Regions from separate parts of the Rhizobium sp. O111 genome, predicted to be linked through region 2. Evidence: predicted binding sites of a transcription regulator. Region 2 holds the regulator's gene; the other holds the start of a gene.

Region 1 (7,662 bases), 99 kb from region 2:
GCGCGTCTTCGAAGAACAGCTCGTAGAAATCGCCCATGCGGTAGAACAAAAGCGAATCCGGATTGTTCGCCTTGATCTCGATGAACTGCTCCATCATCGGCGTGGCCGAGGCGCGGCTCTCTTCCGTTGCAAGCTCGGCAGCCGAAAAGGCTTCGTGTCTCAAGGTCATTCGATCGTTCACGGAGTGGGCTTTTCCCTAAAAAACAGGGTGCCACCCTATCGAAGCGCGGCTATAGAAGACAACAGCTATCGGGAAATGGGAGCCGTTAGCCCACAGGAGGATTAAGGGAGGTATTCAACGAGCCGCAAGGTCAGGAACCCCTTGGAAGGGCGCCTGTCAGTTCCACCGGATATTTTAATCGATTGTAGCCGTACGGCTTTTTCGCAAGGCGTCGTGTCAGCCCCATAGAGCGTGTCTATAGAGGGTCGACTAGCGCAATCGAAGGCCGGTTGTCAGGAGATTTGGAGGAGATATGCCCGACATGAACAGCAAGCAGCGCCCCGCCAACGGCATTACCGACAAGGAAGCGCTCGACTTCCATTCGCAGGGAAAACCCGGCAAGCTCGAGGTCAACCCGACCAAGCCGATGGCCACGCAGCGGGATCTCTCGCTTGCCTATTCGCCGGGCGTCGCCGTTCCCGTCAAGGCCATCGCCGCCGATCCCGCCACCGCCTATGATTATACCTCGCGCGGCAACATGGTGGCGGTCATCTCGAACGGTACCGCCATCCTCGGCCTCGGCAATCTTGGCGCACTGGCGTCGAAGCCCGTCATGGAAGGCAAGTCGGTCCTCTTCAAGCGCTTCGCCGATGTCGACAGCATCGACCTCGAGGTCGATACGGAAAATGTCGACGAGTTCATCAACTGCGTCCGCTTTCTCGGCCCCTCCTTCGGCGGCATCAATCTCGAAGACATCAAGGCGCCGGACTGTTTCATCATCGAGAGCCGCCTGCGCGAGCTCATGGACATTCCGGTTTTCCACGACGACCAGCATGGCACCGCGATCATCGCCGCCGCCGGCCTCATCAACGCGCTGGAGCTGACTGGCCGGGACCTGAAGACGACGAAGCTCGTCTGCAACGGCGCCGGTGCGGCAGCGATTGCCTGCGTCGAGCTCATCAAGGCCATGGGCTTCGCGCCCGAGAATATCGTGCTCTGCGACACCAAGGGCGTGATCTACCAGGGGCGCACCGAGGGCATGAACCAGTGGAAGTCGGCGCATGCGGTCAAGACCAAGGCGCGCACGCTGGAAGAAGCGATGAAGGGCGCCGATGTCGTCTTCGGCCTGTCGCAGAAGGGCGCCTTCTCCGAGGAGATGATCCTGTCGATGGCCGACCGTCCGATCATCTTCGCCATGGCCAATCCCGATCCTGAGATCACGCCCGAGGAAGTGGCCGGCATCCGCGATGACGCCATCATGGCGACCGGCCGTTCGGATTATCCGAACCAGGTCAACAACGTGCTGGGCTTCCCCTATATCTTCCGCGGTGCGCTCGATGTCCGCGCCACGACGATCAACGACGATATGAAGATCGCGGCCGTCCGGGCGCTGGCGAGCCTCGCCCGAGAGGACGTTCCCGACGATGTCGCCGCCGCCTATCAGGGCAATCGCCCACGCTTCGGCCCGCAATACATCATTCCGGTGCCCTTCGATCCGCGCCTGATTTCGGCAATCCCCGTGGCGGTCGCTCAGGCCGCCATGGAAAGCGGCGTCGCCCGCAAGCCGATCCCCGACATGGCCGCCTATGCCCGCGAACTGTCGGCGCGTCGCGATCCGATCGCCTCGACGCTCGCCAGCCTCTATGAGCGCGTGCGCCGCCATCCTAAGCGCGTGGTCTTCGCCGAGGCCGAGGAGGAGCAGGTCATGCGCGCCGCACTCTCCTACGCCAACCAGCAGCTCGGCACCGCCATCCTGCTCGGCCGCGAGGATCTGATCCATGCGACCGCAGAGCGTGCCGGCATCGATCTCAACCGCCCCGGCCTGGAGATCGTCAACGCCCGCATCTCCAACCGAGTGGAAGCCTATATCGACTATCTCTATGCGCGCCTGCAGCGCAAAGGCTACCTCCACCGCGATGCCCAGCGCCTGATCCACAACGACCGCAACCACTTCGCGGCCTGCATGGTGGCGCTCGGCGATGCCGACGGCATGGTGACGGGCATCACCCGCAACTACTCGACGGCGCTCGAGGATGTTCGTCGCTGCATCGACGAGAAGCCCGGCCACCGGGTGATCGGCGTGTCGATCGCGCTCTGCCGCGGCCGCACCGTCTTCGTGGCCGACACGGCGGTCCACGATATGCCGTCCGCCGAGGAGCTGGCCGATATCGCGGTGGAGGCCGCCGGCTTCGCGCGCCGCATGGGCTACAATCCCCGCGTTGCCATGCTCGCCTACTCGACCTTCGGCCACCCCTCCGGCGAACGCTCCGAGCGCGTCCGCGAAGCCGTCGCCATCCTCGACCGCCGCCATGTGGATTTCGAGTATGACGGCGAGATGGCGGCTGATGTGGCGCTGAACCGCAAGGCGATGGAGCAATACCCCTTCTGCCGCCTGTCCGGCCCCGCCAACGTCCTGGTCATGCCGGCGTTCCACTCGGCGTCGATCTCCACCAAGATGCTGCAGGAACTCGGCGGCTCCACCGTCATCGGCCCCATCCTCGTCGGCGTCGACAAGGCGGTGCAGATCACCTCGATGGGGGCGAAGGACAGCGACATCGTCAACATGGCCGCGATTGCGGCTTATACGGGGTCGTGAGTTGGTAATGGGGTGAGGTGGCTACGGGTGAGGGTGTGCCGTGTGGCCCCCTCATCCCCGGTGCAGCAAGCTGCACCTGAACCCTTCGGGCCACCTTCTCCCCGTGGGGGAGAAGGGGAGGTCGGCGCGAGCGGCCAGCCCCGAGTCTCTTCTCCCCGACGGGGAGAAGGTGCCGGCAGGCGGATGAGGGGGCTACACGGTAGAACGCTAACTATAGGTAGTTATGCCAATCAGCTGGCAAACCGCCCGGCATCGGCACCGTAATAATTCACATACCGATCCGAAATGCTCGCGATCGGCAGAACGATCAGCACATCCGTCGTGTTGAATGCCTTGTCGACCACGGCGGTGGAGCCGACCATGGCGCCGAGGCGCAGGTAGCCCTTGATCAGCGGCGGCAGCGCCATCAGGGCGCGCTTCGGATTGACGGCCTCGACCGGCATCAGGTCCATGTCGCGGGCGAGATGCGGTAGCGCGTCGACGGCCCACTCGTCCTTGGCTGCGACGTTGTGGCGCAGGAAGGAAAGCGCCAGCGCATGCTGTTCCGGGTGAATGCCGGGGAAGGAGGCGCAGCCGAACATCGCGCTCATGCCGTGCTTCAGCGCATAGGCCCAGTTGCCCTGCCACAAGAGCTCGACGATGCGCTTGGTGCGGTAGTCCGGTAGCACGCAGGAGCGGCCGAGCTCCATGAAGCGCTTATCCGGATGGCGCGCGATCAGCGTGTCGATGTCGAATTCGGAAGCCGAGTAAAAGCCGCCATTGGCCATCGCCACATCCTGCCGCAGCAGGCGGTAGGTGCCGACGATCTGGTCCTCGCTGTCGCCCTCGATCGAGCGATCGAGCACCAGAAGGTGGTCGCAGAAGTCGTCGTAGGCGTCGAAATCGCGCTTGCGGCGCATCGCTTCCGCAGGCAGTTCGGCCTTCATCTCGTCGACGAAAACACGGTAGCGCACGGACTGTGCGGCATCGATTTCGCCAGGCGTACGGGCAAGGCGTGTCTCGAGATTGCCGATCCGGCCGAACACGTCGCTCTCGATCTGTTCGGCTTTCCGCGCAGGGGGAAGAGCCTCGACGAGGGTGTCACGGTTGCAGATATCTACGGACATGACGAATCTTTCATTGCCGGCTTTAGGACGCCATAAAACACTTATATGCGACAGCAAAGTGACATTTTAAACCCCCAGATACGCAAGAAACACATGGGTGGCGGTGGAGCTACAGTGCTTCTGCGCGACGTGCCGAAAGCGCGGCGACAGCCTGAACTTCCGTCAGCAGCCGTATGGGGTCTATGGGTTTCAGCATGACGCGGTTTGCCCCGTTCAGCAAGACTTGACGACGCGATTCATCGCGTTTGTCGGCGGTCAGAACGATGATCGGCACCGAGGGAACCTCAAGCCGGCGCTCATGGCCACGTAGCCGGCCAATCATTTCGATCCCGTCGCCGCCGGGCATGGAAAGATCGCTGATCACGATATCCGGCCGCACGCTTCCTTCCGCCAGCGCCGCGTCGAGCAGCGCTTCGAAATGTTCGACATGCTGCACGCTGTGGCCGGCTTTTTCGAGCATGGCGCGGATCAGCATGGCGTTGATCGGATCGTCTTCGGCGAGCACGATCTTCAGCCCGCCCTGAATGCCGGCCTCCGGGATGCCGGGGCTGAAGCCGGGCTGGTTGTCGTTGAGCGCGTCGCGCTTTTCCATGCCGCGCATGCGCCCGCGCAAGACGTCGATCAGCGACTGTTCGCGCAGCGGCCGGATCAGCCAGGCGTCGAAGAGATCGAGCGAATGGGCGTTGCGCTCTTCCGGGTTGACCAGGAAGATCTTGCGCAGGCCAAGGGCTGCGATATCCGTCCGGTCGGCGAGGTGTGCCGCGAATTCGGCCGACATGCGGTGGTCGACGATGATGTCGGTCGGACGCCGTCCGTTGGCCGCCATGTCGAGCAGGATCCAACGCGCTGTCTCGCCATCCTCGACAAAGTGGCACTGGCCGCCGAGCGTGCGGATGGTCTCCGAAATCGCCATGCGCGCGGCACCGGCCGGCGCCAAGAGCACGACGAGATTGCCCGAAAGCAGCGTGTCGCGGCGGGCCGCGGGCTCCTCGTCCCCTTCGGTACGGAAGCGGATGCAGAATTCCGTGCCGGTGCCCTTTTCGCTGGCGACCGTCAGCGCGCCGCCGAACTCGCGCATGATCCGCGCCGAGATGGCAAGGCCAAGGCCGGTGCCGTTGCTCTTCTCCACCATGGTGCCCGCCTGTTCGTATTCGCCGAAGACACGCGCCTGCTCTTCTTCCGTCATGCCGGGGCCGGTGTCGGTGACCGTGATCGCAAGCTCGCCATCCTGCAGCGACACGCGAATGAACACGCCGCCGACCTGGGTGAATTTCACCGCATTGCCGATGACGTTGAACAAGACCTGGCGCAGACGCGCCGCGTCGAAATTCATCAGCTCGGGAACATCCGACGACACGGTAGAGCCGATCTCGATGCCCTTCTCGTGGGCGCGGTGTGCGAGCATCTCGACGACGCTTTCGAGCAGCTTGCGCACCGATTCCGAACGCGGGCGCAGCTGGAAGCGCCCGACCTCAATGGTCGAGAAATCGAGGAGATCCTCGACCAGCTGGGTCAGCGCGTGGCCCGACTGGCGGATGCCGGTCAGGTAATTGTCCTGCTCCTGCGTCATCCGAGTCTCGGTCAGAAGATGCGTCATGCCGAGAATGCCCGAGAGCGGCGTGCGCAGCTCGTGGCTGACGGTCGCAAGCAGTCGTGATTTCGAGGCGCTGTTGAACTCCGCCTTCTGCCGCGCCTCTTCACGCTCCTGGGCAGCGATGCGATCGGCCGTCACGTCGCGGGCGATGCTGTGCAGCAAAAGCTTTCCGTCCGAGGGGTTGCGGGTGACGACATCGCGCCAGAAGAAGATGCGCTGCCCCTCCGGCGTCGACATCTCGACATCGTAGCGATGCGGCTCCGTGCCGGGGCGAAAGGCGATGCCGATCTCCTCGCAGGTCTGCCCGATCGGGTTCAGCCGCCCGGTCAGCCGGCGGAACATGTCGTTTGCAGCGACTATCCGTCGATCCATCGTCCGGGTCACGGTGATGTCGCCGAGCGCATCGTGGATGCTGGCGAACAGCGCCGCATCGCTTCCGCCGCGCACGGTGTCGTCGCCGGCGCGGGCCTTGATATGATGGCGACGTGTGGAGACAACGGCGAAGCAGACGATCGCGGCAAGCACCAGCCCGCCGATGCCGATCGCGACCCAGAGCAGGCCGCCCATATAGCCGAGCGCGAGCAAGAGGATAGCGGAAAGAATGCCTGTGCCGCCGAGCCAATAGGAGATCAGCTTGCGCGCCGAGGGGGCGACGATAGGGCTGTGCTCAGGGGTAGCAGGCGACATGTCAGCCGGGATCGCGGCCTGCTCATCTTGAGGATGAGCGGCAGGCGCGCCGAAGGCAGCGGCAAGCTTCTCGTGTAACTGACCCAGTCCGACCATAGGTTCAAATTAGCACGCCGGCTGTTCCAAATGCCTTCAGTAAACTGCTAAGATTTTACTTATCGGCGGTCTTGGGTTGCAATAGCTCGTCCAAAATCACGCATCCCGCGCCGATGGTGATGAAACTATCGGCCAAGTTGAAAACCGCGAACGACCATGTCTCGGTATAGAACAGGATGTAATCGATGACGTGTCCATAAAGGAAACGGTCGAGGAGATTGCCCAGCGCGCCTGAGATGATCAGTGCGTAGCCGAGATGGGCAAAGGTGCGCTGCTTGCCCGTGCGGTGCCAGAGCCAGAGCACGAAGGCGACGATGATCAGCCGCATGCCGACGATGAACCACCCGTCCATGCCTGAGAGCATCGAGAAGGCGACGCCGAGATTGTAGGTGCGGTAGAGCGCCAGCATCGGGATGACGTGGACCGCCTCTTGAAGCGGCAGCGTGTGATCGACCACGATCTTGATGATCTGGTCGAGCACCACGGCAAGAACGACGAAGATCAGGATCGGCAGCGGGCGCGAAAACAGCGTCGGGCGGTCTAGCGTCTGATCGGTCATTTGGCCTCGGTGAGTGAGAGAAGGTGGCGGCGTGCCTCAAACATCATGACGGCGCTGGCGACCGCCAGATTGAGCGAATCCGCCAGGCCCTGCTGCGGAATGCGGGCAAGCGCATCGGCTTCGCGCGCAAGCTGCTCCGGCAGGCCGGATTGCTCGTTGCCCATCAGGATGACAACGGGCTTCGTCTTGTAGTCGATCGTGCGGTAATCGACCGAACCAGCCAGATGCGTGGCGACCAGCGACACGCCCGCCTGCTTCTTCCAGGCGATGAATTCCTCCGGCGTCGCGCGCGACACAGGCATGGCGAAGACCGAACCCATCGTGGCGCGTACGGTCTCAAGCGAAAACGGGTCGGTGGTCTCGCCGACCAGGATGACGCCGGAAGCGCCGGCCGCGTCAGCGGTGCGGATGATCGTGCCGAGATTGCCGGGATCGCGAACCCGGTCGAGCGCGATCCACGTCTCGCCCTTGGCCGGGCGAATGTCGCGGAGCGGCTTCCAGCGGTTTTCGAACACGCCGACCACCATCTGCGGATTGTCGCGGCGGGTGATCGAGGAGAGAACCTTTTCGCTGACCTCGAGCACCAGCCCGCCGGAGGCGACGGTCTTTGCCGCCATCTGCTCGACCAGCGGCTTGCCCTTGGCGGCCTTGGCGTAAACCAGCGTGCGGATGGTCCAGCCAAGCTCGATCGCGTCGATGACGAGCTTCAGGCCCTCGGCCATGAAGGTGCCGCTCTGCTCGCGGGTCTTCTTGTCGCTGAGCGCCTTGATGTCCTTGATGATGGGATTGGCAAGCGAGGTGACTTCCTTCACCTGGCCGACCCTGCGCGGACCGTTGTCGCGGTGTTCGTGGCTCATTTCGGCA
Region 2 (7,662 bases):
CCGAGTGGGAAACCACCGCCGATGCCCTTGGCGGCGGCGAGAATGTCCGGCGTTACGCCCAACCGCTCATAAGCAAAGAGCTTGCCTGTACGGCCGACGCCGGTCTGAACCTCGTCGAGGATCAGAAGCAGGCCGTTTTCATCGCAAAGCTGACGCAAAGCCTTCATGAACTCCACAGTCGCAGGGCGGATACCGCCCTCGCCCTGTACCGGTTCGATCAGGATACCGGCCGTGGCATCGGTGATGGCGGCGCGAACGGCCTCGATATCACCGAAGGGAACCTGGTCGAAACCGGGCGCCTTGGGGCCGAAGCCTTCCAGATACTTCTCCTGGCCGCCGGCGGCGATCGTCGCCAGCGTGCGACCGTGGAAGGCGCCTTCAAAGGTGATGATGTGGAAGCGCTCGGGATGACCCTTCGAATACTGGTAGCGACGCGCGGTCTTGATCGCGCATTCCAGCGCTTCGGCGCCGGAGTTGGTGAAGAACACCTTATCCGCGAAGGTTGCATCCGTCAGCCGCTTGGCGAGACGCTCCTGACCGGGGATCTCGTAAATGTTGGAAAGGTGCCAGACCTTATCGGCCTGATCCTTCAGTGCTCCGACGACATGCGGGTGGCTATGGCCGACAGAGGTCACGGCAACGCCCGCGCCGAAATCGAGATATCGCTCGCCAGTTTCGGTGATCAGCCACACGCCCTCTCCTCGCTCGAACCGCAGCGGGGCACGAGAGTAGGTATCATAAAGCGGCGCGGCTTCAGCCATGGCGCGATCTCCTGTCATTCGCTCAATAATCGCCCGGACTCCGGCTAAAAAGCGGGTGCCCGGAAATGAAAAATGCCGCCTTTCGGCGGCGAGGGGCACTATTGTCTTTTCGCAGTGCGATGTCAACAAAACTGAGCTTTTGTCGCATGCGTCAAGCAAGCATCAGGGCGCCGGCGAGCTATCAACAGCTAATGTTGCAGAAATGACTCTACCACCCAGCAAGTTGGGGAAAACCGAGAAATCGATTCGCCGCGATTCAACCGACTCTTGTCACGGAGTCGCCCTCACTCTAGGTTAAAACTCAATTACTAGACTGCATGCGGCGGAACTAGTCACCAAAATCGAGCAAGCGTTTCTTGGTCCGGACACGTCCGTGCCATGGGTGAGGGATTCTGCCTACACCAACGCAATAAGGCGGAGACAGGGCATGAACTGGACAGACGAGCGCGTTGAAAGACTGAAGAAGCTTTGGGCCGAAGGCCTGAGCGCCAGCCAGATTGCGGCACAACTTGGCGGTGTAAGCCGCAACGCCGTCATCGGCAAGGTCCACCGTCTGAACCTGCCTGGCCGCGCCAAGGCCGGCGGCACGACGACGGCGACCAGAGCACCGAAGCGCCCGGCGGTTTCGACGCCCCGCCCCGCCAGCAACTTCAATTCCGCACGCATCTCGCCAAGCCGCGCCGTTGCCCGCCCGCAGGGCGCAGTGGCTCTCAAGGAAGAGATGGATATCGATGCGATCGAGGAAGTCCGTTACCGTCCCGCTTCCAACGTTGTCGTTCCGATCTCGCGCCGCCTCGGCCTCACGGAACTGACCGAGCGTACGTGCAAGTGGCCGGTCGGCGATCCGCTGACGGATGACTTCCACTTCTGCGGCTGCGAATCCCCTGACAACTCGCCATACTGCACCTATCACCAGCGCATGGCCTACCAGCCGGTCAACGAGCGCCGCAAGGCAGCCAACCGGGTCGCATGACCCGGAAAGCCGGATAAGGAACAAAAGAAAACGGGCCCTTGCGGGCCCGTTTTTCGTTGGATCGGATGAAATGGAAGCGCCTTACGCTTCCATCGAATAGCCGGCGCCGCGAACGGTGCGGATGACATCTTGCATGTTCGAGAAGTTGAGCGCCTTGCGCAGGCGGCCGACGTGTACGTCGACGGTGCGTTCGTCGACATAGATGTCATGGCCCCAGACGCCATCGAGCAGCTGCGAGCGGGAGAAGACACGGCCGGGCGACGACATCAGGAATTCCAGAAGGCGGAATTCGGTCGGTCCCAGGCGGACTTCGCGGCTCTTGCGGTGAACGCGGTGGGTTTCGCGATCGAGCTCGATATCGCCGCACTTCAGCAGCGAGGAGAGCACTTCCGGCTTGGCGCGGCGCAGCATCGCCTTGACGCGGGCGACGAGCTCAGGCGTCGAGAACGGCTTGACGACATAGTCGTCGGCGCCGGTCGACAGGCCGCGAACACGTTCGCTTTCCTCGCCACGGGCGGTCAGCATGATGATCGGCAGGCGCTCGGTCTCCGGGCGCATGCGCAGGCGACGGCACAGCTCGATGCCGGAAACGCCGGGCAGCATCCAATCGAGGATCAACAGGTCGGGCGTGCGTTCCTGCAGCCGGATTTCGGCCTCGTCACCGCGAAGGATGGTATCGACTTCGAAGCCTTCGGCCTCGAGGTTATAGCGAAGAAGCACGCTCAGTGCTTCTTCGTCTTCAACGACTGCTACTCTTGGGATCATTCGTCTCGGTCTCCTGGGGGCGTGGGTCCGGAACGCTTATTCCGTGACCGCGCCGACGGTGTTGGCGGTGTCGTCCTTCGGACGCTCGCCTTCCGGCTGGGCGCCGGTAGCCATGTAGTAGATGGTCTCTGCGATGTTGGTGGCGTGGTCGCCGATGCGCTCGATGTTCTTGGCGCAGAAGAGAAGATGCGTGCAGCTGGTGATGTTGCGCGGATCTTCCATCATGTAGGTCAGCATCTCGCGGAACAGCGAGGTGTACATCGCGTCGATTTCCTCGTCGCGCTCGCGGATCGACTTGGCGCGGTCGGCAACGCGGCTGGTGTAGACGTCGAGAACTTCCTTGAGCTGGACAAGCGCCAGTTCGGAAAGATGCTCGAGGCCACGAGCGAGCTTGCGCGGAACGCCCGTGCTCTGGACAGCGATGACGCGCTTGGCAGTGTTCTTGCCGAGATCGCCGACGCGCTCGAGATCGGCCGCGATGCGGATCGAGCCCATGATTTCGCGAAGGTCGGCGGCCATCGGCTGGCGGCGGGCGATGGTGATGATCGCCTTTTCGCCGATCTCGCGCTCGGCGTGATCGAGGATCACGTCGTCGGAGATGACCTTCTGGGCGAGCGAAGTGTCGCCGTTGACGAGCGCGCGAACAGCGTCGCCGACCATCTGTTCCGCGAGGCCGCCCATTTCGGAGATGCGGCGCGTCAGGAACTTGAGATCATCGTCATAGGCGGAATAGATATGTGTCGATGCCATGGGGCTTATCCTTGAATGTCCTGAGGTTTACCGGTTTCGGAGATCAGCCGAAGCGGCCCATGATGTAATCCTGGGTGCGCGGATCATCCGGGTTGGTGAACATCTTGTCGGTATCGTTCTCCTCGACGAGGTTGCCGAGGTGGAACATGGCGGTGCGCTGCGAAACGCGTGCTGCCTGCTGCATCGAGTGCGTGACGATGACGATCGTGTAGGCTTCGCGCAGCTCGTGGATGAGCTCCTCGACCTTGGCGGTCGCGATCGGGTCAAGCGCTGAGCAGGGCTCGTCCATGAGGATGACTTCGGGGCTGACAGCAATCGCGCGGGCGATGCACAGACGCTGCTGCTGACCACCCGACAGGCCGGTGCCGCCTTCATGCACGCGGTCCTTGACCTCGTTCCACAGGCCGGCGCGCTGCAGGCTCTGCTCGACGATGACGTCCATGTCGGCCTTCGCCTTGGCGAGACCGTGGATGCGCGGGCCGTAGGCGACGTTTTCGTAGATCGACTTCGGGAACGGGTTCGGCTTCTGGAACACCATGCCAACGCGGGCGCGCAGCTCAACGACGTCGATATCCGGATCGTAGATATCATCGCCATCGAGCGTGATCTTGCCGGTAACGCGGCAGTTGTCGATCGTGTCGTTCATGCGGTTCAGGCTGCGCAGGAAGGTGGACTTGCCGCAGCCCGACGGACCGATGAGAGCCGTCACGGTGTTTTCGCGGATGTTCAGCTTCACGTCGAAAAGCGCACGCTTCTCGCCGTAGTAAACCGAGACGTCCTGGCCGATCATTTTATACGGAATGGTATTCATCTTCTGGTCTAGCGCCTTCTCAACTGCGGCTTCCGTCAACATGTTCATGATGTTTACTCCGTTTACCAGCGGCGCTCAAAGCGACGACGCAAGAGGATGGCTCCGAGGTTCATGACGATCAGGAACAGGAGCAGGACGATGATGGCGCCGGACGTGCGCTCGACAAAGGCGCGTTCGGCTTCGTTTGCCCACATGTAAACCTGCACCGGCAGAGCCGTGGAGGGATCCATCGGGGTGGCAGGCGCATTGGCGACGAAGGCGACCATGCCGATCAGGAGCAGCGGCGCGGTTTCACCGAGCGCGTGCGCCAGACCAATGATGGTGCCGGTCAGGATGCCAGGCATTGCCAGCGGCAGGACGTGGTGGAACACCATCTGCATCTTCGAAGCGCCGAGACCAAGAGCGGCTGCGCGGATCGAAGGGGGCACGGCGCGCAGTGCCGCGCGGGTGGCGATGATGATCGTCGGCAGCGTCATCAGCGTCAGCACCAGGCCACCGACCAGCGACGCGGAGCGCGGCAGGCCTGCGAAGTTGATGAAGACGGCGAGACCGAGCAGACCGTAGACGATCGACGGAACGGCCGCGAGGTTGTTGATGTTGACCTCGATCAGGTCGGTCAGCTTGTTCTTCGGCGCGAACTCTTCGAGGTAGATCGAAGCGGCGACACCGATCGGCAGCGACAGGGCAAGAACGATCAGCATCAGGTAGAGCGAGCCGATGAGGGCGACGCCGAGACCTGCGGCTTCCGGACGGCTGGAATTGCCGTTGACGAAGAGGCCGGTGTTGAACTCCTTGTGGAGCGTGCCGCTGGCGGCCATCTGCTGCATCCAGCCAACCTGGCGGTCGTTGACCTTGCGGTTCTTCTCGTCAACCGTCAGGTCGATCTGGCCCTTGTTGGCCGAGTCGACGTTGGCGTCGGCGAGAAGCGTGACGTTGACCGTCTTGCCGATGAGCGACGGATCGGCAACGACCATGTCGCGGAGCACGATCGGCGCGCCCTTGGAGATCATCGCGGTGGCGTCACGCGTTTCCGGACGGCTCTGGGCGTTGATGCCGAGCGTCTTGACCATGGCGTCGCGGATGAGCACCGGATAGTTGGCGGCGATCAGCACCGACGGGTCGGTGGCGCGCTTGTTGTTGGGGTCGAGCACCTTTTCGGAGAACTCGATCGGCAGGGTGATCGAGGTCTGCGCGAAGGCCGTGTAGCCCTGACGGATGACCGTCGTGAGCAGGATGGCCAGGAAGATCAGACCGAAGGAGATGGCAGCGATGCCATAAGCCTGGAAGCGGCGTTCGGCGGCGTAGCGACGCTTGATGCCGATGTCGCGGCGGGCCGGCGCCTTGGAGACGACGACGCCCTGTCCGGAGGAAACAACGTCCGTCATTCGTACTGCTCCCGGTATTTGCGCACAATGAAGAGCGCGTAGATGTTAAGGCAAAGCGTGATGAAGAACAGCGTGATGCCAAGCGCAAAGGCAACCAGCGTCTGCGGCGAGGTGAACTCAAGGTCACCCGTGAGCTGGTTGACGATCTTGACCGTCACCGTCGTCATCGGCTCGAATGGGTTGATCTGGATGCGGGCGGCAACACCGGCCGCAAGCACGACGATCATGGTCTCGCCGATGGCGCGCGAGGCGGTCATCAGCAGAGCGCCGACGATACCCGGCAGGGCAGCGGGGAGAACGACCTTCTTGATCGTTTCCGAACGCGTGGCGCCGAGGCCGAGCGAACCGTCACGCAGAGCGCGCGGCACGGCGGTGATGATATCGTCAGACAGCGAGGAAACGTATGGGATCAGCATGATGCCCATGACGATACCGGCGGTCAGAACGCTCTGTGCCTGGATGAAGTTGCTGTAGTCGCCGGTCAGAAGGCCATTCACCTGGGACGAGAGGTCGCGCAGGAAGGGGCCGACAGTGATGAGGGCGAAGAAGCCGTAGACGATGGTCGGGATGCCGGCCAGCACTTCGAGCAGCGGCTTGGCGATGCCGCGAACCTTGGGAGCCGCGTATTCCGCCATGTAGATGGCCGCGAAGAGACCGACCGGAACGGCGACCAGCATGGCGACGAAGCCGATGTAGAGCGTGCCGAGCAGCAGCGGGATGAGGCCGAACTGGCCGAAGGACGAGCTGCCGGCGCCGGCAAAGCGCGGATCCCAGACGGTGCCGAAGAAGAAGTCGGCGGCCGGAACTTCAGCGAAGAAGTGGGCGGCTTCCGTCAGCATCGACATGACGATGCCGACAGTGGTCAGGATGGCGATGGAGGATGCAAGCAGCAGACCCCAGAGCATGACGCGCTCGACGCGGTTGCGGGCCCGGAAACGGGGAGCGACTTCGCGCAAGGCATAGAAGCCACCGGCGACGCCGAGCGCCAGAACGACCAGCGTCATGATCAGGCGGCTGATGCCGCTTTCGGTGTTCAGCTTCTGCGCGCCTTCGATCATGTAAGGCTGCGGCACGCCGGCGAGCGGAACGCCCTTGGCGGCGAGCTTGGCCTGGAGACCGGCGGGATCGCCGACACCTGCGGCAACGTCTTCGCTCGCGAGCAGCGGCAGACCGCGGGCGATGGCGCTGACCATGCCGTAGTTCAGGTTCTGCTGAGCAGCCGGCTGAGCCTTGACGTCTTCAGGAAAACCGCCGCGGACGGAGGATTCAATAATGGAGGGGCTGATCGCAAGCCAGGCGCACAGAACGATGAGCGCAGGCAGGATAGCCCAGATTGCGGCATAGGCACCGTAGTAGCCAGGCCGGGAGTGCAGTGCCGAGGATTTACCTCCGGCAAGCGCCGTCGCGCGGCTGCGCGCTGCCACAAAGGCAACCGCGCCAAGCACAACGAGGCACAAGAGTAAGACGGATGTACTCATTCGTTAAGGTCCCCCAGGCCCTCGGCCCCCAAGAGCGAAACGGCGCTTCGGCCATCTCGGCTTCCAATCATGGAGTAGTTCAGCTTCACCGCTCCCATAGAGCGGACAAAGGCAATGCCGGCGCGACCCTTTGGATCGCGCCGGCAAAGTTTATTACATGGTCTTGCCGTCTTCGACCGACTTGCGGGTCGCTTCGCGCTCAGCGTCCGGAGCAGCAACCAGGCCGTACTCGACGAGCGGGCTGTCAGGGCCAACCATCTGGTCGGATACGAAGAAGTTTACGTATTCCTTCAGGCCCGGGATAACGCCCAGGTGAGCCTTCTTCACGTAGAAGAACAGCGGACGGGAAACCGGGTAGGTGCCGTCAGCGATCGTTTCCGGGCTCGGAACGATACCCTTGACGGTAGCGACCTTCAGCTTGTCAGCGTTGTTTTCGTAGAAGGAGAGGCCGAATACGCCAACACCGGTCTTGTTGGCAGCGATGCGTGCCAGCGTTTCCGGATAGTCGCCGTCGATGTCGACTGCAGCGCCGTCCTTACGAACTGCAACGCAAGCCTTGCTCTGAGCAGCCTTGTCAGCGATTTCCTTGGAGATCACTTCGAGAGCGCCGCTATCCTTGCAGCCAGCAGCGAGAACGTTCAGTTCGAACACTTCGCGGGTGCCGTGCTTTTCGCCGGGGATGTAGGCAGCGATATCAACAGCCGGGAGCTTCGAGTTGACTTCCGACCACTTCTTGTAG

Evidence for each region. The regulator PhoB, encoded in region 2, activates phosphate uptake and scavenging genes when phosphate is short. The targets are predictions, from matches to a motif close to TGTCATNNANCTGTCAT.
Region 1: olsB (l-ornithine N(alpha)-acyltransferase) is a predicted target of PhoB. The motif match lies at 3,910-3,926, and genes of this name have one in related genera.

The regions. Positions count from the first base shown of each region.
Region 1 covers NZ_JBSHXL010000001.1:39,440-47,101, forward strand. Annotated here, with positions in the region: gene mutS (DNA mismatch repair protein MutS) at 1-169, opposite strand, end outside; gene ACVTFQ_RS00205 (NADP-dependent malic enzyme) at 474-2,756, shown strand; gene olsB (l-ornithine N(alpha)-acyltransferase) at 2,987-3,862, opposite strand; gene ACVTFQ_RS00215 (hybrid sensor histidine kinase/response regulator) at 3,972-6,239, opposite strand; gene lspA (signal peptidase II) at 6,295-6,798, opposite strand; gene ACVTFQ_RS00225 (TrmH family RNA methyltransferase) at 6,795-7,655, opposite strand; gene ACVTFQ_RS00230 (class I SAM-dependent methyltransferase) at 7,652-7,662, opposite strand, start outside.
Region 2 covers NZ_JBSHXL010000001.1:138,360-146,021, reverse strand. Annotated here, with positions in the region: gene ACVTFQ_RS00725 (aspartate aminotransferase family protein) at 1-761, opposite strand, end outside; gene ACVTFQ_RS00720 (GcrA family cell cycle regulator) at 1,189-1,734, shown strand; gene phoB (phosphate regulon transcriptional regulator PhoB) at 1,816-2,499, opposite strand; gene phoU (phosphate signaling complex protein PhoU) at 2,536-3,249, opposite strand; gene pstB (phosphate ABC transporter ATP-binding protein PstB) at 3,293-4,108, opposite strand; gene pstA (phosphate ABC transporter permease PstA) at 4,123-5,445, opposite strand; gene pstC (phosphate ABC transporter permease subunit PstC) at 5,442-6,923, opposite strand; gene ACVTFQ_RS00690 (substrate-binding domain-containing protein) at 7,077-7,662, opposite strand, start outside.